DNA from 3 places in the Microbacterium sp. LWO13-1.2 genome. Region 2 is predicted to be linked to each of the others. Evidence: riboswitches for the same ligand, from Rfam matches in the RefSeq annotation. Region 2 holds a riboswitch; each other region holds the start of a gene.
What was found. A riboswitch is a leader RNA that binds a small molecule or an ion and turns the genes downstream of it on or off. The one in region 2 is predicted to bind thiamine pyrophosphate.
Positions count from the first base shown of each region.

Region 1: linked by a shared signal. The riboswitch ahead of MRBLWO13_RS12100 (bifunctional hydroxymethylpyrimidine kinase/phosphomethylpyrimidine kinase) and the one ahead of MRBLWO13_RS06650 (ECF transporter S component) in region 2 are both predicted to bind thiamine pyrophosphate.
Region 3: linked by a shared signal. The riboswitch ahead of thiC (phosphomethylpyrimidine synthase ThiC) and the one ahead of MRBLWO13_RS06650 (ECF transporter S component) in region 2 are both predicted to bind thiamine pyrophosphate.

Region 1 is NZ_CP151634.1:2,554,562-2,564,062, reverse strand. It holds gene MRBLWO13_RS12120 (acetylornithine transaminase) at 1-521, opposite strand, end outside; gene argB (acetylglutamate kinase) at 518-1,435, opposite strand; gene argJ (bifunctional glutamate N-acetyltransferase/amino-acid acetyltransferase ArgJ) at 1,432-2,589, opposite strand; gene argC (N-acetyl-gamma-glutamyl-phosphate reductase) at 2,586-3,638, opposite strand; gene MRBLWO13_RS12100 (bifunctional hydroxymethylpyrimidine kinase/phosphomethylpyrimidine kinase) at 3,853-5,379, opposite strand; TPP riboswitch at 5,370-5,463, opposite strand; gene MRBLWO13_RS12095 (DUF402 domain-containing protein) at 5,470-6,183, opposite strand; gene pheT (phenylalanine--tRNA ligase subunit beta) at 6,221-8,719, opposite strand; gene pheS (phenylalanine--tRNA ligase subunit alpha) at 8,719-9,501, opposite strand, start outside.
Region 2 is NZ_CP151634.1:1,381,870-1,391,370, forward strand. It holds gene MRBLWO13_RS06635 (ABC transporter ATP-binding protein) at 1-1,262, shown strand, start outside; gene MRBLWO13_RS06640 (ABC transporter ATP-binding protein) at 1,259-3,499, shown strand; gene MRBLWO13_RS06645 (D-alanyl-D-alanine carboxypeptidase) at 3,793-5,352, opposite strand; TPP riboswitch at 5,467-5,577, shown strand; gene MRBLWO13_RS06650 (ECF transporter S component) at 5,568-6,212, shown strand; gene MRBLWO13_RS06655 (ABC transporter ATP-binding protein) at 6,212-7,669, shown strand; gene MRBLWO13_RS06660 (energy-coupling factor transporter transmembrane component T) at 7,666-8,454, shown strand; gene MRBLWO13_RS06665 (DUF4190 domain-containing protein) at 8,523-8,873, opposite strand; gene MRBLWO13_RS06670 (hypothetical protein) at 8,870-9,223, opposite strand.
Region 3 is NZ_CP151634.1:243,779-253,279, reverse strand. It holds gene MRBLWO13_RS01215 (sensor histidine kinase) at 1-988, shown strand, start outside; gene MRBLWO13_RS01210 (response regulator transcription factor) at 985-1,662, shown strand; gene MRBLWO13_RS01205 (nuclear transport factor 2 family protein) at 1,742-2,143, opposite strand; gene MRBLWO13_RS01200 (helix-turn-helix domain-containing protein) at 2,226-2,627, shown strand; gene MRBLWO13_RS01195 (putative immunity protein) at 2,640-3,182, opposite strand; TPP riboswitch at 3,242-3,349, shown strand; gene thiC (phosphomethylpyrimidine synthase ThiC) at 3,343-5,112, shown strand; gene thiE (thiamine phosphate synthase) at 5,120-5,758, opposite strand; gene thiO (glycine oxidase ThiO) at 5,792-6,898, shown strand; gene thiS (sulfur carrier protein ThiS) at 6,895-7,134, shown strand; gene MRBLWO13_RS01170 (thiazole synthase) at 7,127-7,903, shown strand; gene MRBLWO13_RS01165 (ThiF family adenylyltransferase) at 7,900-9,087, shown strand; gene MRBLWO13_RS01160 (beta-ketoacyl-[acyl-carrier-protein] synthase family protein) at 9,098-9,501, opposite strand, start outside.

The sequences.
Region 1 (9,501 bases), 1.2 Mb from region 2:
GCTTCGAGCGCCTCCACGGTCGCGGGAATGTGCTCGACGCCGCCGGGCATCGGCTCGAACGGCGCACGCATGGTGGCTTTCGCGGTGAGGGCGAGCGATCCCATGGTGCGACCATGGAAGCCGTTCTCCAGGGCGATGATGCGCGGGCGTTCCGTCCCCCCGTGCAGGCGCGCGAGCTTGAATGCCGCCTCGTTCGCCTCGGCACCGGAGTTGGAGAAGAACACGCGCCCGTCGATCCCCGCGCCGGCGAGGCGCTTGAGCCGAGCGGCGAGCGCGAGCTGCGGCGGAGTCGCGAAGTAGTTCGAGACGTGAGCGAGAGTGGCCGCCTGCTTCGAGATGGCCTCGACGAACACCGGGTGCGCATGTCCGAGCGACGTCACGGCGATGCCGGCGAGGAAGTCGAGGTGGCGTCGGCCGTCGGCGTCCCACAGGTAGGAGCCTTCGCCACGCGTGAGCAGCGCGAGACGCGGCCCCGCGTTGAGGACCAGATCGCTCGCCGCGTCATCCTGCCAATTACTCATGCCGATACCCCGTTCGCTGCCATGACCACTTCTGTTCCGATTCCTTTGCTCGTGAAGAGTTCGACGAGCACCGAGTGGGGCACTCGCCCATCGATGATGGCCGCCGCGTCCACTCCTCCCTCGACAGCGTCGAGGCAGGCCCGCATCTTCGGGATCATCCCCGACTCCAGCTTGGGCAGCATGCTGATGAGCTCGGTCGAGGTGAGATGAGAGACCAGCGAATCCCGGTTGGGCCAGTCCGCGTACAAGCCGGGCACGTCGGTGAGGATGACGAGCTTGGCGGCATCCAGGGCGATCGCCAATGCGGACGCCGCGGCATCCGCATTCACGTTCAGCGATTGTCCCGGGTGATCGAGATCGGGGGCGATGCTGGAGACGACCGGGATGCGACCGGCAGCGAGGTGATCGAGCACCGGCGTCGGATCCACCTCCACGACGTCGCCGACGCGTCCGAGATCGATCTCTTCGCCGTCGATAATGACGCCGCGGCGGCGGCCGCCGAACAGGCCCGCGTCCTCACCGCTGAGACCGGTGGCGATCGGACCGTGCGAATTGATCTTCGCGACGAGCTGCGGGTTCACCTGGCCGGTGAGCACCATCCGTACGACGCTGATCGCCTCGGTGTTGGTGACCCGGTAGCCGCCCTTGAACTCGCTGGGGATGTCCAAGCGCTCGAGCATGTCGGAGATCTGCGGCCCGCCACCGTGCACGACGACCGGCTGCACGCCGACGTAACGCAGATAGGCGATGTCCTGTGCGAATGCTTCCTGCAGCTCATCGGAGATCATGGCGTTGCCGCCGTATTTGATGACGACGATCTGGTCGCGGAACTTCTTCAGCCACGGGAGCGACTCGATGAGCGTCGAGGCCTTGACGGCGGCGACGTCCGGCGTGGTGTCCTGGATGTCGGTCATGAGGCGTACGCGCTGTTCTCGTGCACGTAATCGTGGGTGAGGTCGTTGGTGAGGATCGTTGCCGACGCATCGCCGACCTTCAGGTCGATCACGAGGTGCGTCGCGCGCGGCGTGAGGTCGACCTCTTCGCGGGGGCGATCGGGACCGCCCTGCGAGCACACCCGGACGCCGTTCATCGAGACGTCGACGTCGTACGGATCGAACTGCGCGTTGGTGGTGCCGATCGCCGCGAGCACGCGCCCCCAGTTCGGGTCGTTGCCGAAGATCGCCGCCTTGAACAGGTTGTTGCGGGCGACGGAGCGTCCGACTTCGACGGCATCCTGCTCGGATGCCGCATTCCGGACCTCGATCGTGATGTCGTGACTCGCGCCCTCCGCGTCGCCCTGCAGCTTCACGGAGAGTTCGAGGCAGAGGTCGATGAGCGCCTGGGTGAAGTCCTCGAGGCCCGGGACGACGCCGCTCGCGCCGTTCGCGAGCAGTGTGACCTGGTCGTTCGTCGACATGCAGCCATCGGAGTCGAGGCGGTCGAACGTCTGCCCGGTGGCGCGGCGGAGCGCCGCGTCGGCCTCGAGCGGCTCGAGGACGGCATCGGTGGTGAGAACGACGAGCATCGTTGCGAGGCCCGGTGCCAGCATGCCGGCACCCTTCGCCATGCCGCCGATGGTCCAGCCGTCGCGCGTGATCGTCGCCGTCTTCGACACCGAGTCGGTTGTCATGATCGCCTCGGCTGCGGATTGACCGCCGTCCGCGCTGAGTTCGGCGATCGCGTGGGCGGTGCCGGTGAGCACCTTCGCACGGAACACTTCGTCGCCGACCCCGATCAGTCCCGTGGAGCAGATCAGCACGTCACCGGCGCTGACGCCGAGCATCTCGGCCGCCTTCTCCGCGGTCTGGTGCGTCGTCTGGAACCCGAACGTTCCGGTGAAGCAGTTCGCTCCTCCGGAGTTGAGGACGACCGCCTCGACGACGCGGTCCGCGACGGCCTGCTGCGACCAGATGATCGGGTTCGCCTTCGCGCGGTTGCTCGTGAAGACAGCAGCGCCGACCTTGCGCGGACCGCGGTTCACGACCACAGCGACATCGGGCTTGCCGGTGGACTTGAGACCGGCGGCGACGCCGGCGGCTTCGAATCCTTGGGGTGCGGTCACGCTCATGGTGCGACTCCGTTGATTGAGAGGGCGCGGTCCTCGGGCAGACCGAGCGCGAGGTTCATGGACTGGATGGCTGCTCCCGCGGTGCCCTTGACGAGATTGTCGACGGCGGTGACCACGGTCACGCGATTGGCTGCCCGGTCGATGGCGAGACCGATCAGGGCGGTGTTCGCGCCGAGCACGTCGGCGGTGCGTGGGAAACGGCCCTCCGGCAACAGCTGCACGAAGGTCTCATCGCCGTAGGCACTCTCCCACGCGGCGCGGATCTCAGCGTCGGTGGCTCCGGGCTTGATCGGCGCGGTCGACGTCGCGAGGATGCCGCGAGACATCGGCACCAGGACCGGCGTGAAGGAGATGCGGATGCTCTCGGGGTCCGCTCCGCTGGATGCGGCGAGAGCCTGGCGGATCTCCGGGATGTGCCGGTGCGTCCCACCGACCGCGTAGGGGTTCGCGGTGCCGAGGACCTCGCTGGCGAGCAGGTTCTGCTTGAGGCTCTTGCCCGCTCCGGATGGGCCGACCGCGAGGACGGAGACGATGTCACCGGGATCGATGACGCCCGCGGCGACACCTGGTGCGAGACTCAGGCTCACCGTGGAGGCGTTGCAGCCGGGCGCCGCGATCCGGGTCGCGTGGCGCAGAAGCTCGCGCTGCTTGACGCCGTCCACGAGGAGCTCGGGGACGCCGTAGCTCCACGGCTCGTGGAATGCGCCCCCGTAGAAGGCATCCCAGGCCGCCTCGGAGGTCAGGCGGTGATCGGCACCGGCGTCGATGACGAGCGGGGTGTCGCCCAGCGCATCGGTGTACTGCCCGGACTGGCCGTGCGGGAGAGCGAGGAACACGATGTCGTGACCGGAGAGGATCTCCGGCGTCGTGTCCTGCAGAGTGAGGTGAGCGAGCGAGCGCAGGTGCGGCTGATGATCGATCAGCGGCTGACCGGCATTCGAATGCGCGGTCACGGTACGGATGTCGATGTCGGGATGACCGGCGAGAAGGCGCAGAATCTCGCCGCCCGCATAGCCGGATGCGCCGGAGACGGCGACGGTGTACGTCATGCTTCTACCTTAACGGTCGGGGTCGGATGAGCCGGAGCGGCGACACCGGCACTCGACTGCCATCGGGCAGGAGCGCGGGGTCGCCTAGAGTCGGCGGTCGGACCGGCGTCGGCGCACCGAAACGACGCTCGGAACGAGCGTCAGTGAAGCGGATGCGGCCGAAGGCATGCCTGGACGATAGCGCGCGCTCGGCAGCATCCGCAAATCAGCAGCGTCATCGAGACGCGCAGCGCTCCATCGGCGCGTCGAAGAACGCCCGTTCATGACGGGAGGAAAGCTCGAACGCGCGGAACATCCGGGCGCGGGCGTCCGGGCCCACCCCCGCGGCGGCGTTCGCGACGTACCCGATCGCCCGCCGATTCGCTTCCTCGAACGCAGGGTCCGCGTACGTGGCGAGCCACGACGCGTAGGGATGCTGCGGGTTGCGCGCATAGGCACCGAACTCCCCCGCGTGCAGGCGCTTCCCGAGATCGGTGTACAGCCAGAAGCAGGGCAGGATCGCGGCGATGAGTTCGGCGTAATCACCGCCGAACGCGGTGGATCGCAGGTGGTCGAGATACGCGGTGGTGGCCGGTGCCGGCTCCGCCGCGAACGTCGACGTACCGACGCCTGTCTGCGGGGACAGCCACGAAGCGTGCAGCTCCAGTTCACCCACGATGGCTCCGTGCGCGGACTGCGCCCAGAACGCCTGTTCTTCGGAGGTCGGCGCAAGCCGTCCGGCCTGGGCGAGCACTCGGGCGTATTCCCGGAGGTAGAGCGCGTCCTGGCCGAGATAGAACAGGAAGGGTTCGCGGGACAGTGTGCCGTCGGCGAGACCGCCGATGAAGGGCAGCGCGTCGATGTCCGATCTGATCTCCGCGATCCGCGCCCACCAGTCGGCGACGACCTCCTCGGGTATCGGGGACGACACGACGCCTCCTCGTCGCCAGAGCCCGGCGAAGTGGCTGATCGGCCCCTGCCCGCCTCCGACCTTGAGGGTCTCGCTCTCACGGAGGGATTCGCGCACCCACGCACGGGACACCGCGACCGCCTGGGACCAGTCGTCGCCGTGCGCACGTCGTGTGGCGAGAGCGGACGACAGCGAGCATCCGGTGCCGTGGGTGTTCACCGTCGCGATCCGTGCACCGCCGAACTCGTGTACGACGCCGCCCGGCTCGACGAGGGCATCCGGGGACTCGTCGCCGGGAAGGTGCCCGCCCTTGACCAGCACCGCCGCACCGGTCTCATCGGACAGCGCCACGGCCGCGGCGATCGCGTCGCTCCAGTCGACGATGTCCCGATCAGTGAGCACCCCGAGCTCGATGAGGTTCGGCGTGATCAGGTGCGCCTGAGCGAACAGGGCGCGCAATGCGACCTCCGCATCGGCATCGAGCAGTCGGTCGCCGCTTGTGGCGACCATCACCGGATCGACGACGACCACCGGCGGACGGGTGACCGTGAGCCAGGCCAGCACCGTGCGGATGACTTCGGCGTTCGCGAGCATCCCGATCTTGACGGCATCGATCTCGATGTCGTCGGAGACGGCATCGAGCTGCTCCCGGAGGAACACAGTCGGCGGCACGTGCACTGCGCGGACACCCCGAGTGTTCTGCGCCGTGAGCGCGGTGAGGACGGCCATGCCATAACCGCCGTTCGCGGCGATGGACTTGAGGTCGGCCTGGATTCCGGCCCCGCCGGAAGGGTCGCTGCCCGCGATGCTGAGCACCCGAGGTACGGACGCTGGACGCAGAAGATCGCTCATTGCGACATCCCTTCGCTAGTACGAACTAGATCAGGTTCGACGGGTGTGTTCTCAGCCGCGGATGCGGCACCCCGTGTCACTGCTCGCAGTCTATGTGACCAGCTCTTCGAGGCCGGGCAGAACCGGGATCGTCCACGTCGATTCCGGACGCCAGCGCACCCACTCGCGATCGAACGGCCAGTCCCCTTCGTGGAACGAGGTGATCGCCGCATCCGCGTGACGCTCGATCTGCGCGGCCTGTTCTCTGGTGAGGCGCCCCTGCTCGACGCAGGCGGCCAACTCGTCCTCGTCCTTGAGATGGATCGTGCCATCGGCCTCGATCTCGACGTCGAGGATGTGGTCGGAGGAGTACGTATCGCGGTCGGTGCGCAGATGCGCGTTCTCGAGGTTCACGTACCAGCCCGCGAACTCCCAGTCGTCGCCCGTCGTGTCGCTCCAGAACAACCAGATCGACCAGGGCAGGCCGGCCGGAGCGATCCGCACGACTCCGTTGCCCCACCACTCCTCGACGATGCGGGTCCGGGTGACGAGCCAGCGCTGGTCGAGCGGTACGGACCGGATACGCCGACCGTCCGGCCCGCCCTGACCCTCTACACGCGTGCCCGCGGCGAGCCAGGCGACGAGACCCCGATCGTCATCGCGGACCACCCGCATCGGCGCGATGTACGACGGATCGCCGGGCTGCCACCCGGGCCGGCGGTAGTGCCAGTTGACGACCTCGCCTGCACTCAGGAACGGCCCTTCGCCCATCGGCCGGGCGCCTTCCGGCACGGCGGCCGGGGTACTGCGCGGAAGGATGCTCATCCCGGCACGATACCCCCGGCTCGCCGCTGCGCAGTACTCAGTCGCGCAGTGTCGCCGCGAAGCGCTCCTCAGCCAGCGCGACGCCGGCGAGTTTGGCTTCCGTCGCCTCTGCGGCCGTGAGAGTGCGATCGTCCGCGCGGAAGCGCAGAGCAAACGTCAGGCTCTTGAAACCGTCGGGCACTCCGTCACCGCGGTAGTCGTCGACGAGGCGCACCGTCTCGAGCAGCGCGCCAGCGCCCTCCACGAGCGCGCCACGCAGTTCGGCAGCGCTGACGGCGACCGGGACCACGAGCGAGACATCCTGCGTCGCTGCGGGGAACGTCGACAGCGATGCGGCGACCACACGGTTCCCAGCGAGCTCGAGGATGCGGTCGAGGTCCACCTCGAGCACGGTCGCGCGCCCCGGCAGGTCGGCGCCTTCGGCGACGACAGGATGCAATTCGCCGACGTAGCCGACCTCTTCGCCACCCAGGACCAGCGAGCCGGTGCGCCCCGGGTGCAGAGCAGCGCGCTCGGCCTGCACGACATCGATCTCGACGCCGGCGGCCGCGGCGATCACACGCACGGCATCCAGCGCTTCGGCGAGGCCAGCGGCCTCTGCAGCACGGCCGGGCTGACGGGCGACGACGTTGCCGGTGAGCAGAGCCGCGATGTGACGATGCTGCGGTGGGATGGAGGCGTTCAGCTCTGCGAGCTTCTCCTCGGAGGGGCGCTCGCCCAGCGGCGGGACCGTGTCGGTGCCGTACGTCACTCCGGGCTCCGGGAGAAACACGATGCCGGTCTCGAACAGCGCGAGGTCAGTGAGGCCGCGCGAGATGTTGCGGTGCGCGATCTGCAGCAGACCAGGGATCAGCGAGCGGCGCAGGTACGGCGCCTGCCCGTCGAGCGGGTTTGCCAGACGGATGCTCGGCAGGTGCTCCCCCGACGCCGAACCGTGCAGATCGTTCTGCATCTCGGTCGTGAAGGGGAAGGCCGGCGTCTCGACGAACCCTGCCGCTGCCAGCGCATCGGCGACACGGCGTCGGCCCTGCTGCAGCGGCGTGAGTCCGCGCCCGGATGGCGGCGTCGGAAGGACCGACGGGATGCGGTCGAGCCCGTGGATACGGGCGACTTCCTCGGCGAGCGTCCACTTGTCGGTGAGATCCGGACGCCAGGTGGGCGGGATGACCTGCCAGCCCTGGCCGACCGCGGTGATCTCGGCGCCGACCATGGTCAAGGCACCCGTGATCTCGGCATCCGTGTAGTCGACGCCGATGAGACCTTGCACGAAGCCCTCGGGGAGCTCGATGCCCTCGACGAACACCTCGGCGAACAGCGCACCGCCGAGGTCGTCGTATGCGCCACCGGCCAGGTCGACCATGAGGTCGGCGACGCGACGAGCGGCGACGAAGGGAAGCAGCGGGTCGGTTCCGCGCTCGAAGCGGCGGGATGCCTCGCTGGGCAGCTTGTGCCGTCGGGCCGCGCGCGCGATCGTGATCGGGTCGAAGGTCGCCGCTTCGATGAGGACGTTGCGAGTCGTCTCGCTCATCTCGGTGGTTGCGCCGCCCATGACGCCGGCGAGGCCGATCGGGCCGGACTCGTCCGTGATGAGCAGGTCTTCGACGTGAAGGGCGCGCACCTGACCGTCGAGGGTCTCGATCTTCTCGCCCGCCGTCGCCCGACGCACGGTGATGCCACCGGTGAGCTTGTCGAGGTCGTAACCGTGCACGGGGTTGCCGAGCTCGAGCATGACGTAGTTGGTGATGTCGATGAGGATGCCGAGCGAGCGCATCCCGGCCAGCGACAGCCGGGCGATCATCCACGGCGGCGTCGGACGGGACGGGTCGACGTCGCGCACGACGCGCGCCACGAACTCACTCGCCCCAGCGCGTCCGCGGATCGGCGCCTGGTCGTCGACGACGATCGAGAAGCCGTCTCCCGGCGCGAGTTCGGCGAAATCGCGTTCGGCCGGGTCGCGGAAGACCGCACCCGTCGCGTGCGAGTACTCCCGGGCGACGCCGCGCAGCGAGAAGGCGTAACCGCGGTCCGGGGTGACGTTGATCTCGACGGCGACGTCGTCGAGACCGAGCAGCGAGATCGCGTCGGTGCCGACAGGCGCGTCGACGCCCAGCTCGGAGAGGATCAGGATCCCGTTGTGCTCGTCGCCGAGACCGAGCTCACGCGCCGAGGCGATCATGCCGTCGGAGACGTGGCCGTAGGTCTTGCGGGCAGCGATCGGGAACGGGCCGGGCAGCACGGCGCCGGGCAAGGTCACGACGACCTTGTCGCCGACGGCGAAGTTATGGGCACCGCAGACGACGCCACGCGGCTCTGCCTCGCCGACATCGACCTGGCACCAGCGGATCGTCTTGCCGTTGGACTGCGGCTCATCATCGAAGGACACCACCTGTCCGACGACGACAGGACCGGTGATATCGAAGCGGTGGATGTCCTCCTCTTCGAAGCCGACGGTCACCAATGCCGCGAGGACATCTTCAGGAGTGGCATCCGCTGCCACATCCACGTACTCACGCAACCACGAAAGCGGGACGCGCATCACACCACCATCCCGAACTGCTCGCTGAAGCGCACATCGCCCTCGGCCATGTCACGCATGTCCTGCACATCGCTGCGGAACATCAGGCCGCGCTCGATGCCCATGCCGAAGGCGAAACCGCTGTACTCCTCCGGATCGATCCCCGCCGCGCGCAGCACGTTCGGGTTGATCATGCCGCAGCCACCCCACTCGATCCACCGTGCGCCCCCCTTGAAGGTCGGGTGCCAGAGGTCGAGCTCGGCGGACGGCTCGGTGAAGGGGAAGTAGTTCGTGCGGAAGCGCGTCTTCGCCTCCGGGCCGAACAGCAGCTTCGCGAAGTGATCGAGGGTGCCCTTAAGGTGAGCCATCGTGATGCCCTTGTCGACGACGAGACCCTCAAACTGGGTGAACACCGGGAGGTGCGTCGCATCGAACTCGTCCGTGCGGTACACGCGGCCGGGGCACAGCACATAGATCGGAACCTCGCGGTCGAGCATCGACCGCACCTGCACGGGACTCGTATGCGTACGCATGACGAGATGGCGATCGGCCGGGTCGACGAAGAAGGTGTCCTGCATCTGGCGTGCGGGGTGATCGACGTCGAAGTTCAGGGCGTCGAAGTTGAACCACTCATGCTCGAGCTCCGGCCCCTCCGCGATCTCCCATCCCATGCCGACGAAGATGTCGGAGACCTGGTCCTGCAGCAGGGTGAGCGGATGCCGAGCACCGACGCGCGTACGGGAGGCGACCGCGGTGATGTCGACGCGCTCCGCCTCCAGTCGAGCGGCGACCTCGGCCTCGGC
Region 2 (9,501 bases):
GCCTGAGCTGGCTGATCGCGGTGTCGGTGCCGGTGCTGCTCATCGTCGCCGTGCTCATCATCAGCCGCATGGTGCCGCTGTTCCGCAGCATGCAGACGAAGATCGACACGATCAACCGGATCATGCGCGAGCAGCTGACCGGCGTCCGCGTCGTGCGTGCGTTCGTGCGCGAGGGCATCGAGGAAGAGCGCTTCCGTGGAGCGAACACCGACATCATGGTGGTCGGCCGCAAGATCGGCTCGCTCTTCGTTCTGCTGTTCCCGCTGTTCATGCTGATCCTCAACGTCACCGTCGTCGCGGTGATCTGGTTCGGTGGCATCGAGGTCAATGAGGGCACCGTCGAGGTCGGCACCCTGTTCGCCTTCATGCAGTACATCGGTCAGATCATGATGGGCGTCATCATGTCGAGCTTCATGGCGATGATGATCCCGCGTGCGGCAGTCTCCGCCGAGCGCGTCGGCGAGGTCCTCGACGCTGAGGCGGGCATGAGCCGCCCCGAGAACGGCGTCGTCGACTTCCCGACACCGGGCTCGGTGGCCCTCGACAACGTCGAATTCACCTACCCCGGAGCCGAGTCGCCGGTGCTGAGTGGCATCAGCTTCGCCGCGGAACCGGGTGAGACCGTCGCCATCGTCGGCTCCACCGGTGCCGGCAAGACGACGCTCATCTCGCTCATCCCCCGCCTGTTCGACGTGACCGGCGGTGCCGCGTTCGTCGGCGGCACGGACGTGCGCGAGGCCGACGTCGAAGCCCTCTGGAAGAGCATCGGCCTGGTACCGCAGCGTCCCTTCCTGTTCACCGGCACTGTGGCATCCAACCTCCGCTACGGCCGGGAGGAGGCGACGGACGAAGATCTCTGGCACGCGCTCGAGATCGCGCAGGGGCGCGACTTCGTCGAGGAGATGCCGGATGGTCTGGAGTCACGCATCTCCCAGGGTGGCACGAACGTCTCGGGCGGACAGCGCCAGCGCCTGGCGATCGCACGCGCGATCGTGCACCAGCCGCAGATCCTCGTTTTCGACGACTCGTTCTCGGCGCTCGACCTCACCACGGATGCGCGCCTGAGGCAGGCGCTGTGGCGAGAGCTGCCGCATGTCACCAAAATCGTCGTCGCCCAGCGCGTGTCGACGATCACGGATGCTGATCGCATCGTCGTCCTTGAAGGAGGAACAATGGTCGGTGTCGGCACCCACGAGGAGCTGCTCGAGACCAGCGAGACCTACCGTGAGATCGTCGAGTCGCAGCTGGGGGTGGACGCATGAGCGAGCAGAAGCCGAAGAACCGCCGCGAGCGCACAGCGGCCGCCGGGGCCGTCGCTACCGTCGAACCGGAACTCACCGACGAGGAGAAGTACGAGGCAGAGCTCGCTGAGCAAGCCCGTCAGAACTCGGGCGACTGGGACAGCGTGGCGCCGGGCAAGGCCGACAACTTCGGCAAGAGCTTCGGGCGGATGATCGGGCTGCTGAAGCCCTCCGCCGTCTGGTTCGTGTTCGTGTCGATCCTCGGCGCCATCGGCGTCGTGCTCACAGTGGCCGCGCCCAAGGTGCTCGGCGAAGCGACGAACCTCGTCTACGCCGGGTTCATGTCGAACCAGCTGGCACAGCCGCAGGGCGACTTCCCCGGGTTCCCGGTCGGAACCCCGAAGGACGAGGTCGTCGAGCAACTGCGCCAGTTCGGACAGACCGACTTCGCCAACCAAGTAGCGGCACTGCGGGACTTCACCGTCGGCGCCGGCATCGACTTCGAGGCGATGCGCTGGATCATCACGGCGGTACTGGCGATCTACGTCGTCGCGGCGCTGCTGAGCTGGATCCAGGGCTACGTCATCAACGTCATCATGGTGCGCACCATGTGGCGCCTGCGTGAAGAGGTCGAGGCGAAGATCAACCGTCTGCCACTGTCGTACTTCGACAAGGTGCAGCGCGGCGAGCTGATCTCGCGCGTCACGAACGACATCGACAACATCACCCAGACGATGCAGCAGTCGCTCTCCGGAGCGCTCACCTCGGTGCTCACCGTCATCGGCGTGCTGGTGATGATGTTCTCCATTTCGTGGCAGCTCGCGCTCGTCGCCCTGATCGCGCTGCCGCTGATGGGCGTGATCTTCGGTGTCATCGGCCCGCGTTCGCAGAAGGCCTTCGGCACCCAATGGCGCAAGGTCGGCCGCCTGAACGCGCGCGTCGAAGAGGCCTTCTCCGGTCACGCGCTGGTCAAGGTCTTCGGTCGCGAGCAGGACGCCCTGGACAAGTTCCAGGTCGAGAACGAAGAGTTGTACCAGGCCGCGTTCAAGGCGCAGTTCCTCTCCGGCATCATCATGCCAGCGATGACCTTCGTCGGCAGTCTCAGCTACGCCGCACTCGCCGTGCTCGGCGGCCTCATGGTGGCCAACGGCCAGCTGCGGCTCGGTGACGTGCAGGCGTTCATCCAGTACTCGCAGCAGTTCTCCCAGCCGCTGGCGGAGCTCGGCGGTATGGCCGCGGTCGTGCAGTCGGGTACCGCATCCGCAGAGCGTGTGTTCGAGCTGCTCGACGAGGATGAGCAGGAGCCGGATGCCGATGACGCACCGGAGCTCGTCGACGGCAAGGGCGTCATCGAGTTCGAGAACGTCCAGTTCTCGTACACGCCGGAGCGTCCGCTGATCAAGGACCTCTCGTTCCGGGTGAAGCCGGGGCAGACGGTGGCGATCGTCGGACCGACGGGTGCCGGCAAGACGACGCTGGTCAACCTGATCATGCGCTTCTACGAGCTCAGCGGCGGCCGGATCACCTTGGACGGGCAGGACATCGCGGAGATCACGCGCGACGACCTGCGCTCCCGCACCGGTATGGTCCTGCAGGACCCGTGGCTCTTCGCGGGCAGCATCCGCGAGAACATCCGCTACGGGCGTTCGACGGCCACCGACGAAGAGGTGCTCGCCGCAGCGAAGGCGACGTATGTCGATCGCTTCGTGCACGCCCTGCCCGAGGGCTACGACACCGTGCTCGACGAGGACGCCTCCAACGTCTCGGCGGGTGAGCGTCAGCTCATCACCATCGCGAGGGCGTTCGTCGCTCAGCCGTCGATCCTCATCCTCGATGAGGCGACCTCGGCGGTCGACACGCGCACCGAGTTGCTGCTGCAGCACGCGATGGCGGCGCTTCGCGAAGGACGCACCTCGTTCGTCATCGCGCACCGCCTGTCCACCATCCGCGACGCCGACCTCATCCTGGTGATGGAGCACGGCGACATCGTGGAGAAGGGCACGCACGACGAGCTCATCGCTGCGCAGGGGGCCTACTGGCGCCTGTACCAGTCGCAGTTCGAGCAGGCTGCGACCGACATCGACGCTGAGGAAGCCCTCACCGCGTCGACTCCGGTCGTCGTCACGGGTGACGCTGAGGAAGTAGAAGCAGAAGCTGCGCGGATCGGCGCCTCGGTCGGCGTCGGGATGCCGGCGGCCGAGGTTGCAGCCGCAGAGGCGATCCTCGAAAGCCCGGAGGCTCCTGACCGCAAGGCCTGACCTCCATCACGCAGACGCCCCACTCCGCATCGCGCGGGGTGGGGCGTCTCGCGTTGTGCGGGTCCCCTGGGGTGTTGGGCGGCTGCCTCGTGCAGCTCCCTCAGGTGGCGCCTCGTTCGTGTGACACCTCGGGCCGGTATTCGGGTGTCATGGCGACCCGAGGTGCCAGATGAAGGGGCGCCAGTATGGGTGGCCCTGGTTCGTGTGGCACGTCGGGTCGGTACTCGGGCGTCATGGCGACCCGAGGTGTCAGATGAGAGGGCAGGGGAAGCGGATGCTGCAGGCGAGACCGGTCAGCGCTGAGCGGACTCGGCGATCCCGAACAGTTCGAGAGGGTGCGTCAGTCGCCACCACGGGCTCGGACCCGCGAGTTCATCGGCGAGGGTGAGCTTCGTCTCGGCGGTATTCAGCGGGCCGGTCGCCGTGAGCGTTCCGACCACGTCGCCGGCCGCCTGGGTGTCGCCCAGGTCGAGCTCGGGGGTCACTTCTGCGGTGCCCGCGTTCCAGAGGATGACGGCGGCATCGGCATCCGTCACGATCTTCGCCGACTCGCCCCACACCGTCTGCACTTCGCCGACGACAGTGCCCGCGGGCACCGTCGGCTTCTGCGTCTGCAGAGCTGCTTCGGCTTCGGCGAAGAGCGTGCGGGTCACGGCGAGGCGTTCGTCGTCGCCGTTCTGACCGAGGACGGCGGCGTAGAGCCGGACGGTGATGTCTCCGACCGGCACGTCCTTCGCCGTGAGGAGGTTGTAATACTCGAGGGTGCCTGTCTTGATGCCGACGACGCCCGCATCGGCGAGCATCCCGTTGCCGTTGGTCACCACGCCGACACCCGGAATATCGACCGACTTCGTGCCGACGATGCTCGCGAACACCGGGTTCTCCATGGCGAGCTGCGCGAGCTTGACCAGCGCCTCCGGCGTCGCGGTGTTGCCCTCATCGAAGCCAGAAGGCGTCACCACGGTGATGCCTTCGAGTCCGCGTTCGCGCAGCCACACCTCGGCGGCATCGGCGAAGGCGCGTTCCGAGCCCCAGATCTCGTCGGACAGCCGGTCGATGTAGTTGTTGGCAGAACCCAGCAGAATGCCCTGCAGCATCTGGAACTCCGTCAACGTGCCACCGACGGGAACATCCAGTGAGGACTGATCCGCGATCCGGTAATCCCAGTAGTCTTCGCTGTCCTGGAGAGTGAACGAGTACTCCGGGCCCTGCTCGCCGACGGCGAGCGGGAGCCTGTCCAGCACCATCAGGGTGCTGACGACCTTCGTGATGCTGGCGATGCCCGCTTCGTCCAGAGCGGAGGCGACCGCGCCGACGCCCTCGACGCCGACGGCCGCGCTGCCCTGCGTCGGCCAGGTGAGCGATGCGGGCGGTGCGGATGCCGCTTCGAACTCGACTGCCTGCACTGTCGGCGCGATCTCGTGCAGGGGCCACAGCAACGTCGTTCCGGCATAGGCGGTGACGAGCCCTGCGAGGATCCCGAGCGGCACCAGCGTCTGCGGCTGGGCGAAACCGCTGCGCAGTCGGGCACCTTTCAAAAGGCTCGCGCCGTTCGCCGTTGCGATCGGGCCGTCGAGCGTCCCTGGCCGCGTCTCGTTCGCGATCGTCGCCGGATCGACCCAGGTCAGCGCGGTCGCGCCGCGTCCGGCATCGGCCCAGCGAGCGGGGGCGGTGGATTCGACTGCTCCGGATCCGGTAGTCGCAGCGACATCCGGCAGCGCGGGATCCGGCAATCCAGCATCGGACAGTGCGGGCTCAGACAGTGCGGGCTCGGCCACCGCCGCGTCATCGATCGACGCGCGTGCGGCCGCCGCATCCGATCCCGTATCCGGGCGCGCGTCACGAAGGGTCACCTGCACACGCTACCGAATCATTCAAGGAATTCGCGGCGTATCCCGCCTCCGCGCCTGTGAAAGTCGTCCGCCGCGAGAGGGGAATCGGGCGGGCAGCGGCGAGAGTAAGATCGACAGCACAACCACGGGAGTCCGGCGAGCCGGGCTGAGAGGGAGCGATCGCGCTTCGACCGTCGAACCTGATCTGGGTCATGCCAGCGCAGGGAGGAGTTCAGATGAGTACATCCACGCCCACATCGGTGGCCACGTCCGAGGCAAAGGGCCTGCGTCGTCCTGAGATCTGGCGCTGGCGCATCGTCGACATCGTCGTCGCCAGTGTCATCGGCGTCGCCGCCGGCCTGATCTTCCTGGCCTGGAACGTCGGTTATCTCGGCCCTGCAGCGTTGCTCGAACCGCTGCTTCCCGGTGTGCAGGGCCTGCTCGACGGGCCGTGGCTGTTCGCCGGTGTGCTCGGGGGCCTGATCATCCGCAAGGCGGGCGCTGCGATCTACACCGAGGTGCTCGCTGCGGTCGTGTCCGCACTCGTCGGCAACCAGTGGGGCGGGTTCCTCACGATCGAGGCCGGACTCGTGCAGGGGCTGGGCGCCGAACTCATCTTCCTGCTCTTCTTCTACAAGCGCTGGTCGTTGCCGGTCGCGGCGCTCGCCGGTGCCGGTGCGGCTCTTGCGGGAGGCATCAACAACCTGATCCTCTGGTACGCGGGATCCGGCCCGACCTTCACCGTCGTCTACCTGATCAGCGCCGTGATCTCGGGCGCCGTCATCGCCGGCATCCTGTCCTGGGTGCTGGCGCGAGGCATCGCCGCCACCGGAGCCCTCGACAGATTCGGTTCCGGGCGCGAGGCGCGCGTCCGGGTCTGATGAGCGCGAGTACCACCGGCCCCGCCGCCGTCGAGGCGCGCGGCTGGGGCTGGCGGCACGCGAGCCGTCTCGCCTGGGCGCTGGAGGAGATCTCCTTCCGCATCGACCCGGGGGAGCGGGTGCTCGTGCTCGGAGCATCGGGGTCGGGGAAATCGACCCTGATGCACGGACTCGCCGGCGTCCTCGGCGGCGACGAAGAGGGCGAGAGCACCGGTGAACTGCTCGTCGACGGGGCGCCGGCGTCGGCCACGAGAGGCCGCAGCGGCCTGGTGCTGCAAGACCCGGATTCGCAGGTCATCCTCGCGCGGGTGGGCGACGATGTCGCCTTCGGATGCGAGAACCTCGGTGTGCCGCGGCCGGAGATCTGGTCGCGCGTCGGCGCCGCACTGGACGCGGTCGGCCTCGACGTGCCCCTCGACCGGCAGACGAAGGCGCTCTCCGGCGGGCAGAAGCAACGCCTCGCGCTCGCCGGCATCCTCGCGATGCAACCGGGGCTCGTGCTTCTCGATGAGCCGACGGCGAACCTCGATCCGCAGGGCGTCATCGAGGTGCGCGACGCGGTCGAGCGGATGCTGCAGGCGCAGCCGGCCACGCTGATCGTCGTCGAGCATCGCCTCGACGTCTGGCTGCCGCTGATCACCCGGGTCATCGTGATCGGCCAGGGAGGCGTCGTGGCTGACGGCTCGCCGGACCGCGTGCTCGGCGTCGAGGGCGCTCGGCTCGCAGCCGACGGCGTCTGGGTGCCAGGATTCGCCCCCGTACCGCCGCCGCCCCCGCGCCGCGGACCTGGGGAACCGCTGCTATCGGCCCGAGACCTTGCGGTCGCACGGGTGAAGGGCAGACCGGTCGCCTCGGGCATCGACCTCGACGTGCGCGCCGGGGAGGTGCTGGCCATCACCGGGCCGAACGGTGCCGGAAAGTCGACGCTCGGGCTCACGCTCGCTGGACTCCTGCCGCCGGCCGCCGGCCGGCTCACGGCATCCGTCGCCCTGGCCTCCGACATCGGCGAGGAACCCATCCACTGGGCATCGCGCGACCTGCTGACGCGTATCGGCATGGTCTTCCAGGAGCCTGAGCATCAGCTGCTCGCCAAGACCGTACGCGACGAGCTCGCCGTCGGACCGCGCGCGCTCGGCATGGCGGAGGACGAGATCGCGGAACGCAGCGACGAACTGCTCACGCGGCTGCGGCTCGACCGCCTCGCGCTGGCAAATCCGTACACGCTCTCCGGCGGGGAGAAGCGACGGCTGACGGTCGCGGCGGCTTTGGCGACCCGACCGCGCGTGCTCGTCCTCGACGAGCCCACCTTCGGGCAGGATGCCCGCACCTGGGCGGAACTCGTCGCCATGCTCGCCGCCCTTCGCGACGACGGGACGGCGATCGTGACGATCACCCATGACGTCGATGTCGCGAGGGCGCTGCACGCCGAGCGCTTCGAACTGGGCGGTGCGGGATGACGGTCCTCGACTCGCATGCGCGCACGGGTGGGCTCGCGCAGATCAACCCGGTCGCCAAACTCGGCGTGAGCGCACTGATCGCGATCCCGCTGATCCTCACGCTCGATCCCGTATCGGCATCGACGGCCCTCGTCCTGGAGTGCGTGCTGTTCCTCTTCACGGGGATCGGCTGGCGCGAGTTCTGGGTGCGCACCTGGCCGGTGTGGCTCGCGGCTCCGCTCACCGGGCTCACGATCGTCCTCTACGGCGAGACGAGCGGCACGGTCTACGTCGACTGGTTCGTGCTGCGCATCAGTGACGGCTCCCTCGCCTTGGCGCTGGCGACGATGCTGCGGGTGCTCGCGATCGCTCTGCCGTCGGTCGTGTTGTTCATCACGGTCGATCCGACCGACCTCGCCGATGGGCTGGCGCAGATCGTCCGCCTGCCCGCGCGTTTCGTGCTCGGCGCACTGGCGGGGCTGCGTATGGTCGGGCTCTTCATCGACGATTGGCGTGCGCTCGAGCTCGCCCGCCGGGCGCGCGGCGTCGCCGACCGAGGCAGGATCCGCCGCTTCTTCGGCATGGCGTTCGCGCTCCTGGTGCTGTCGATCCGCCGGGGAGCGAAACTCGCGACGGCGATGGAAGCGCGCGGATTCGGCGCACCGGTGGCCCGCACGTGGGCGCGCGAATCGCGCTTCGGCTGGCGGGAATGGATGCTGCTGGCAGTCGGTGCCGCGATCTCCGCGCTCGCGATCGCCGCGGCCGTCGTCACCGGCGCCTGGAACTTCATCCTCGGGCCGAGCTGACGCGAGCCACATCGGCTCCGATTCGGGAACATGTTCCCGAATCGCTCTGAGGGACCTGCGTCAGATCGTCAGATCCACTGGTGCAGCACCAGAACGCCGATGAGGATGCACGTCAGTGCGAGTCCGACCCAGCCGAGCACGACTCCCGCGTCGGCGAGTCGGCGCCCGCCCTGGCGGCGCGCGGTGATCTGGCGACGAGAGGCATATCCGGCCGCGATTGCGACCAGCGGACCGAGAACGGGCACGAGGAAGACGACCCCGGCGAGGCCGCTGATCAACGCCACGATGGCGAGTGTGTTCGTCTGAGCCGGCACGACCGTCTGCGAAGCGATATGGGTCGAGCGAGCCGGTTGCGGCCGGGGCGCACGTTCTTCGCCCCGGCGGCGGGCGGTATCTGCCCCCATGCGCGGGCCGGTCATCGTTCGAGCACGGGGCGCGGCTGCGCGCCGTGCAGGGAGGACGCGGCGAGCGTCGGATTGGTTGCCGGTGCCGTTCTCCTCGCGGATCGCCAGGCGGCTCCGACCCCCACGGCGAGCAGCAGTGCGAGGCCGGAGGCGAGTGGCGTCATCCCGTCACCGGAGTGCCACAGCGCAAGGCTGAGGATGCCTCCCGTCAGCCAGATGGCCGCTGCACCGCCCGCGAGCCCGGCTGCGTCGAATGCGATCGCCACGCTTAGCGCCACCGCACCGAGGACAGCCGTCCAGACTCCGATCTGGCCGATCGCGGTGAGCAGTTCGGATACGACGGGGGCGATGGGAAGGGGTGCCATGGTTCTCGGATTCTCGGGGTGTAGTAGACGGTTCTCCATATGAGGAGAGTCCGCCACGGCGATTCCATTACGCGGAACTCCGACGCCATCGGGCACCGGAGATGGAGTGTCGCGTAATGGAATCGGCAGCCGGCCATCTCTATAGATGGGTGACGGTTGCCCCTGCAGCCGCGCCCGTGGTGAGTGATCTGGGGTCGCTCACTCTCCTCGCCGACGCTCCCACGCCGGGGAGGATCCGGGTCTCGGCCCGGCAGGGGAGGACGGGTGGCTACCTCCTC
Region 3 (9,501 bases), 1.1 Mb from region 2:
AACCGACCTGTCGCAGCCGGTCCTCATGGTGATCGTGTTGCTCGCCGTGCTGCCGACCGTGCTGTGGCGCCGCACCAAGCCGCTTCTGATGCTCGTCGTGGTGATGGTGCCGATCGACCTGCTCCTGCCCGACCCCGTCCTCTACACGAACCTCTTCGTCATGGTGATCGTGTACGCGTTGTACCGCTGGGGATCCGGTCGCGACCTCATGATCGGATCGGGCATTCTCCTCGTGAGCCTCGGGCTCACGTTCGTCCGAGGGGGAGGGCTCAACGAGCTCGTCGGCGGGTTCGCGCTGCTGCTGACGATGGCGCTGCTCGGCACCGCATTTCGCTACCGCGCAGGATCCCGCAGGCGCCTCCTCGACAGCATCCGGATGCGGGAGCGTGAGCACCTCGCCCGTGACCTGCACGACACGGTCGCCCACCACGTCTCCGCCATCGCGATCCGTGCCCAGGCGGGTCTTGCGGTGGCGGCGCGAGACCCGCGCGCAGCGCAGGATGCGCTCGGCGTGATCGAGGCGGAGGCGGCCAAGACCCTCAGCGAACTGAGGTCGATGGTGCGAGTGCTGCGGCAGGGCGAGACGGCGGAACTCGCGCCGAGCCCGCGGCTGGACGACATCGAGCAGCTCGCCGGCACAAGGCCGGGCGGCGCGGACGTCACCGTGAAGGTGGAAGGCGACGACGGCAGCATCCCGCCGCCGGTGGCTGCCGCGGTCTTCCGTCTGGCGCAGGAGTCCGTGACCAACGCCCTCCGACACGGGCGTCAGGTCACCCGTGTCGACGTGCTCGTGGAGGCAGACGAGGGCGGGGTGCGGTTGAGCGTGACGAACGACGGAGACGTCGCCGCGTCGCCGACGCCGGGATTCGGCATCATCGGTATGACGGAGCGCGCCGCCCTGCTCGGCGGGACCTGCCAGGTGGGACCTGCGTCCGGCGGCGGATGGGTCGTCACCGCGGTGCTTCCTCGTGTTGGATGGGCACCATGACCATTCGCGTGCTCATTGCCGACGACCAGGAGCTCGTGCGCACAGGGCTGAGCATGATCCTCGACGCGCAACCGGACATCGAGGTCGTCGGTCAGGCAGTCGACGGCAACGAAGCGGTCGCCCTCGCCCGCAGCCTGCGACCGGACGTCTGCCTGTTCGACATCCGGATGCCCGACCTCGACGGCATCGAGGCGACCCGCGTGCTCGCCGGCCCGGGCGTGGACGACCCGATGGCGGTCGTCATCGTCACGACCTTCGACCTCGACGAGTACGTCTTCGCGGCACTGCGGGCGGGCGCCAAGGGCTTTCTGCTCAAGGACGCCGGTTCCGAGTTGCTCGCCCAGGCGATCCGCGCTGCCGCGAGCGGGGATGCCCTGATCGCCCCCAATGTCACGGTGCGGCTGCTCGAGGCCTTCGCCGGAGCGGGGCCGGCTGCGCCGCCGCCGCAGCCGATCGAGCAGCTCACCGAGCGCGAGGAACAGGTGCTCGCGAAGGTCGCTGGCGGCCTGAGCAACGGCGAGATCTCGACTGAGCTGTTCATCACCCTCAGCACGGTGAAGACGCACGTGGCGAGCCTGATGACCAAGCTCGGCGCCCGCAATCGCGTCGAGATCGCCATCTGGGCGCACCAGACAGGGCGGATGCGTGCACGAACCACCGGTGACGGCCACTGACACTGCGTGCTCTCGACCGGGGCGGCAGGCAGGGTTCAGACGGCTCGCGCCTGAACCCACCGCATCCCGAGCGCGCGCCTCAGGCGCGTCCCCAGAATGTGTCCTCGGCCGCACCGTCCTCTGAGAACAGGTGGACCTCGACGATCTTGCCGTCGCGAACGGTGAGCAGATCGACGCCGCTCATGTCCATCGACGCGTCGCTGCGCTGGCCGGTGAAGCGAACCGGAACGGCGACCAACTCGCCGTTGACCATGGCGGGCCCGGACACCGAGAGTTGGAAGGTGCCTTCGCTGACCTCCATCATGCCGCCGATCATGGCACCGACACTGTCGATACCGGCGTGATCTCCGGAGAACCGGTTTGCTCCGGGCTGGTGCCAGACGACGTCCGGCCTGATGAGGCTCATCGCGGCGGGCACGTCGCCGTTGCCGAGCGCACTGAAGTAGGCATCCGCCACAGCAGCAGGGGGGTTCTCGCTCATTGCATTTCTCCTTCTATCGAGGTGATCTGATCTATGATTACATTTGGTAACTTGTTACCTCAACGTAACTAAGGGCGTGATCATGGAAAGACCGGAGTGGAACGTGATGCTCGCGACGTGTCCCTCGCGGACATCGCTTGCGCGGATCGCCAACAAGTGGACGGCGATGATCGTTGTCGCCCTCAGCGGTGGGGCCCTGCGGTTCGGGGAGATCCGCGAAGCAGTCGGGGGTATCAGCGGAAAAGTCCTCGCTGACACTCTGCGAGAACTCCAGCGCGACGGGATCGTCTCCCGAACGGCGTTCGATCAGATGCCTCCGCGCGTCGACTATGCCCTCACTCCACTCGGGCGCACCCTTCAAGAACCGCTGGCAGCACTCGGGCGGTGGGCCGAATCGCACATCGAGGAAGTCGAGGTCGCCCGCGCCGCGTACGACGATATGACGATGCCCACCGACACCGGAGCGGTGCGAACTCTGCGCTGAGCGCTCTGCCGATTACCTACCGGCGTTTCGCAGTGCGGTGTCGAGCATGCTCATGATCTGCGCGACGCGGTTCGTCCCCGGTGGCGCCGGAGGGTATCGGCGAAGGACGTCGATCAGACCGGGGCTCGCGGATTCTGCGCAGCGCCGGACAGCGAGAGCGCCGGCCTCCTCATCGTCCGCGCCGTCCAGCTCGGCGAGGTACGCCTCGATCGCGGTGGCCCGAAGGATGTGAGCGACCTGGTGCGCCTTGGCGATCGGATGCAGGTACGCCGCTGCCGCTGCGTCACCGGCGGCCTGGGCGGCGAGCTTCGCGCGCTCATCGGTCGATTCCTTCGCCGCACGGTGAGCGGCGAACGCCGTCGTGCGTTGCAGCATCGTGCGGGGCGCCCCGGCGGCGAAGGCCCGTGCGGCATCGACTGCCGCACGAGGGCGGGCATCATCCGGGTGAACCCGTTCGAAGATCGGGAGGATCCGTGCCGCTGCTTCGGCGGCGAATCCGGCGACCACGCGGATCTCGTCCATCGCCAGTTCGAAGTCGCCGGAGGAGGAGGTCACGTGCCAACTCTAAGCGGGCGGTCGGCGCCGACTTCGTCGTCGCCCGCGTGCTAGCATCATCCCGTCCACACGGGTGCCCGAGCACGGGCTGAGATCTGGCTGAAGCTGCCTGCGACCGTAGAACCTGTCCGGGTAATGCCGGCGTAGGAAGTAGGAGCCTGTGAGCACCTTTGAAAAGGTGCGCGTTCTCGCGCACCATCACGACGAAGAACACGGCATTTCGGTGCCCGTCACCCGCATCTCGCTCGCCGATTCGCCGGATGCCTCGGCGAACGAACCGTTCGATGTGTACCGCACCGAAGGGCCGCCGTGCGAGCCGGAGGCGGGCCTTCCGCCGATGCGCGACGGCTGGATCGCCGCGCGCGGCGACACCGAGGAATACTCGGGTCGTGCCCGCAACCTCCACGACGACGGTCGCAGTGCGACTCGACGTGGTGCAGCCTCCGCCGAGTGGCGAGGCGCGAGCCGCCCGCCGCGCCGCGGTCTCGATGGCCGCACCGTCACCCAGATGCACTACGCGCGCCAGGGCGTGATCACGCCCGAGATGCGTTTCGTCGCGGTGCGTGAGGCGTGCGACGTCGAACTCGTCCGTTCCGAGGTCGCCGCGGGAAGGGCGATCATCCCGGTGAACGTGAACCACCCCGAGTCTGAGCCGATGATCATCGGACGGGCGTTCCTGGTCAAGATCAACGCGAACATCGGCAACTCCGCGGTGACGAGCTCGATCGCCGAGGAGGTCGACAAGCTGCGGTGGGCGACCAAATGGGGGGCCGACACGGTCATGGACCTGTCGACGGGCGACGACATCCACACCACCCGCGAATGGATCCTGCGCAACTCGCCGGTGCCGATCGGCACCGTACCGATCTACCAGGCTCTCGAGAAGGTCGACGGCCAGTCGCGCAGCCTGACCTGGGAGATCTTCCGCGACACCGTGATCGAGCAGTGCGAGCAGGGCGTCGACTACATGACGATCCACGCCGGCGTGCTGCTGCGCTACGTGCCGCTCACCGCGAATCGGGTGACCGGCATCGTGTCACGCGGCGGGTCGATCATGGCCGACTGGTGCCTCGCGCACCATCAGGAGAACTTCCTGTACACGCACTTCGACGAACTGTGCGAGATCTTCGCGCGGTACGACGTCGCCTTCTCGCTCGGCGACGGCCTGCGGCCGGGCTCCACCGCAGACGCCAACGATGCCGCTCAATTCGCCGAGCTGGACACCCTCGCCGAGCTCACGGCGCGGGCATGGCAGTACGACGTGCAGGTGATGGTCGAGGGTCCCGGCCACATCCCGTTCGACCTGGTGCGCGAGAACGTCGAGCGGCAGCAGGCGCTCTGCCACGGCGCCCCGTTCTACACGCTCGGCCCGCTCGTGACCGACATCGCGCCCGGTTACGACCACATCACCTCGGCGATCGGCGCCACCGAGATCGCCCGCTATGGCACGGCGATGCTCTGCTACGTGACCCCGAAGGAGCACCTCGGGCTGCCGAACAAGGACGATGTGAAGACCGGTGTGATCACCTACAAGATCGCCGCTCACGCCGCCGACATCGCCAAGGGCCACCCCGGCGCCCGAGACCGCGACGACGCCCTGTCGAAGGCGCGGTTCGAGTTCCGCTGGCGCGACCAGTTCGCTCTGTCACTCGACCCGGATACCGCCGAGGCGTTCCACGACGAGACCCTGCCGGCGGAACCCGCGAAGACGGCTCACTTCTGCTCGATGTGCGGGCCGAAGTTCTGCTCGATGCGCATCTCGCAGGACATCCGCGACCGTTTCGGTGGCGTCGCCGAACAGACGGCGATCGCCGGGATGCAGCAGCAGGCAGAGGCCTTCCGCGAAGCCGGGGGAACCGTCTATCTGCCGGCGCCCGCGTTGCGGGATCCGGCGGGCGAGAAACTGCCAGAGCCGACTCTCCGCGGCTGAGCGGATGTCACATCTCGGGCAGCCGCGCGCGCAGTTTCCGCGCGGCATCGGCGGGGTCGCCGGCCTCGGTGATCGCGCGTACGACGACGATCCGGCTCGCGCCGGCGGCGACCACTTCGTCGACCGTGCCGAGGTCGATCCCTCCGATCGCGAACCACGGCCGCGCGACACCGGCCAGGTCGGCATCGGCGGCCGCGCGTACGAGTTCGAGGCCGACGGCGGCGCGGCCGGGCTTCGTGGGCGTCGCCCACACGGGTCCGACGCAGAAGTAGTCGAGTCCGGGCTCGGCGCGGGCGGCGGCGAGCTGGTCGGCGTCGTGGGTCGACAGGCCCAGTGCGACGTCGCCGCCGAGAATGCGGCGCGCAGCCGGGCGGGGCAGGTCGCCCTGGCCGAGGTGCAGGACGGGCGCGCCGGAGACGGCCGCGATATCAGCCCGATCGTTGACGGCCCACAGTCGACCGTGCCGCTCGGCGACCTCGCGCAGGATGCCGAGGTACTCGAGTTCCTCGGCGGCTTCGAGCGCCTTGTCGCGCAACTGCACGATGTCGACGCCGCCGGAGTAGGCCGCGTCGACGAACTCGGCGAAGTCCCCTCGATCGCGGCGGGCATCAGTGCACAGGTAGAGCCGGGCGGAGGAGAGCAGCATGCGGCGAGTGTATCGGTGCGCTGCGATACCGTCGTGATCGGCGGGGGAGTCGTCGGGCTCTCGATCGCGTGGGAGCTCGCGCGGACAGGCCGCGATGTGCGTCTGATCGATCCGGAACCGGCGTCGGGCGCGACGTATGCCGCGGCCGGCATGATCACACCGATCAGCGAGCACCGCCCCACAGAGCAGTCGCTGCATGTCATCGCTCAAGAATCGGCGGCGCGGTATCCCGCCTTCCTCGCGACGATCCCCGGTGGTGGCCGGTGCGGCTTCGAGGCCGTATCGACTCTGCTCCTCGCCGTCGACGACGCGGATCGCCGCCGCATCGACGATCTCTCCGCCCTCCAGCCGGGAGCGATCGAGCCGCTGACGCTGCGTGAAGCGCGACGCCTCGAACCCCTCCTCGGTCCGCGGACGACCGCGGTCCGTCGCGTGCGCGAGCATCGCATCGACCCCCGCGCCCTCGCCACCGCTCTGCTCGCCGCCCTCGGAGATCGCATCGTGCGCACCGTGGTGCGCGGCATCCTGCACGAAGACCCGAATGATCCGATGTCGCCCGCGATCGGAGTGCGCCTCGACGACGCCGTGATCACGGCGCGAGAGGTCGTCGTCGCGAACGGCCTCGCCGCCGGCCGCCTCGACGGGATGCCGTTCGTGCCGACGCTGCGCCCGGTGTACGGCGACATCCTGCGCCTGGGCGTTCCCGATCGGCTGCGCCCGCTGCTCGACTGCACCGTTCGCGCTCGCGTGCACGGTGCGTCGGTGTACCTCCTGCCGCGTATTGACGGCACCGTCGTGCTCGGTGCCACGCAACGCGAACACGGCGGGCCGGCAGCGTCGGCGGGAGGCGTCTACGAACTGCTGCGCGACGCCGCTGCGGTGGTGCCTGCCGTGGCCGAACTCGAGTTGCTCGAGGTCACGGCGCGGGCCCGGCCGACGACTCCGGACAACGCGCCCCTGCTCGGACGCGCGGCATCGGGGCTGATCATCGCCACCGGCTTCGGGCGCCATGGCGTCATGCTCGCGCCCATCGCGGCCGAGGCCGTGGCCTCGCTCATCTCGGGCGTCGCCCCGACCGGCATCGCCCCTTTCCGACCCGACCGCTTCACCGCATCCCCCATACCCCTGGAGGTCTCATGATCGACGTTCGCCTGAACGGCGCTCCCGCCCGCATCGCACCAGACGCCACTGTCGCCGACGTCGTCACCGACCTCACCGGCCGTGCCATCGGAGCCGACGGCCGGGCAGTCGACGGCGAATCGCTGGGCCTCGCCGTCGCGGTCAACGCGGCCATCATGAGGCGAGGCAGCTGGACCACGACGGTCCTGAGCACCGGCGACGAGATCGAAGTGCTCACGGCGGTGCAGGGTGGCTGAGCGGGAGGACCCGTTCGAGGTCGCCGGAGTCCGCTTCACCTCACGGCTGATCATGGGCACGGGCGGGGCAGAGAGCCTTGCCGATCTCGGAGCCGCACTCACCGCGTCTGGCACCGAGCTCACCACCGTCGCGGTGCGTCGCTACTCGCCGGAGGCGGGCACGCTCTACTCGATGATCGCCGAGCGCGGCATCCGCCTGCTCCCCAACACCGCTGGCTGCTTCACTGCCCGCGAAGCGGTTCTCGTGGCCGAGCTCGCGCGCGAGGCGTTCGAGACGGACTGGGTGAAGCTCGAGGTCATCGCCGACGAAGACACCTTGCTGCCGGATGCCGTGGAGCTCGTGGATGCGACGGAACAGCTCGTGCAGCGCGGCTTCACCGTGCTCGCCTATACGAACGACGACCCGGCTCTCGCGCTGCGACTGGAGCATCTGGGGGCGGCAGCGGTGATGCCGCTCGGGGCCCCGATCGGCACTGGACTCGGCATCCTCAACCCGCACAACATCGAATTGATCGTCTCCCGGGCATCGGTACCTGTCGTGCTCGACGCCGGCGTCGGCACCGCCTCGGATGCGGCGCTGGCGATGGAACTCGGCTGCGATGCGGTGCTGCTCGCCAGCGCCGTCACCCGCGCGATCGACCCGGTCGGGATGGCCCAGGCATTCCAGCACGCCGTCATCGCCGGGCGCCTCGCGGCGCGGTCCGGCCGGATTCCACGCCGCGAGCATGCCCTGGCATCCTCGTCGATGGCGGGACGGCCCGACCTGTGAACCGCACGCATCACGGGCCGCCCCACCCGCTGGTCGACCCCGCCGGCCCCCTCGATGCGGACGCCCGTGCCCGCTTTGCGCGCCAGCTCGCTCTGCCGGGCATCGGCGAAATAGGGCAACGCCGACTCGCGGCGGCCCGGGTGCTCGTCGTCGGGGCCGGCGGGCTCGGCACTCCGGTGCTCGCTGCGCTCGCCGCGGCAGGTGTGGGCGTCGTCGGCGTCATCGACGATGACACCGTCGAGATCAGCAACCTGCATCGGCAGTTGCTGCACGGGATGGCGGATCTGGGCCGGTTGAAGACCTCGTCGGCGAGCGACGCGCTGCAGGAGATCAATCCCGGGGTCGCCGTGCGTGAGCACCGCGAGCGCCTCACCGTCGCGAACGCCGAGACGATCCTCGCCGGCTACGACCTCGTCATCGACGGCTCCGACAACTTCGCCACGCGTTACCTCGTCGCCGATGTCGCCGAACGTCTCGGCGTGCCGGTCGTGTGGGGTGCCGTGCTCGGATACTCCGGTCAGGTCAGTGTGTTCTGGCCTCCGTACGGCCCGGGATACCGAGACCTGCATCCGGACACCCCGAGCGACGCGGCCACCTGCGCGACCGGCGGCGTGCTCGGGATGGTCTGCCACGCCATCGGGGCGGTGATGGCGGCGGAGGCGGTCAAGCTCATCACCGGGACCGGCCGCACCCTGCTCGGACGGCTGCTGCAGTTCGATGCTCTGGATACGACCTGGCGCACGTTCACCCTGTCGCCGGATCCGGATCGGACGGCGCCGGACGCAACCGCTGAGAGGGCCGAGTGCAGGACGGATGCCGCGGCATCCGCGTCGACGAGGCCGGTCGTCCCGATCGTGATGCCGTCGGTTCTCGCTCGCGAGCTCGCCAGAGGAGAAGCGCTCGTCGTCATCGACGTGCGTGAGGCCGCAGAGACAACGGGGGCGCTGCCGGTCGCATTGCGGATTCCGCTCGGCTCCATCGCGACCGCTCCGCAACTCCACGAGCTCGCTCCATCGACCCGCATCGTCACCGTGTGCGCCTCTGGAGTGCGTGCCGCGCGAGCAGGGTCTCTGCTCGCTGAGCGCGGTTTCCGCGACATCCGCTCATTGGCCGGTGCCGTCGGAGCCGTCGTCGAGGCGGCAGCGCGGCTGCGCGGCGACCCGACGAACGTCTTGGTCGAGTGAGGCTCGCGGGTCACCGGCTGGTGAACAGCAGCGCCGCGTTGTGCCCGCTGAATCCGAAGGAGTTCGAGAGCACCGTCTCGACCGCGACCGCCTGAGGGCGGTCGCGGACGAAGACCCAATCGTCGAACTCGGGATCGGTGAGGTTGAGCGTCGGCGGGAGCGTCTGATCGCGGAGGGTCAGCACCGCGAGGATGGCTTCGATGACTCCGGAGGCTCCGAGCAGGTGACCGGTCGACGATTTCGTGGCCGTGAGCGGAACGCGGTGCGCGCGCTCGCCGAGTGCGTGGGCGAGCGCCGCGATCTCGGCGCGATCTCCGAGGGGAGTCCCCGTTCCGTGCGTGTTCACGTGATCGACCTGCGCGGCGGAGGTGTGCGCGTCGGCGAGGCAGGCACGGATCGCCGCGGCCGCCCCCT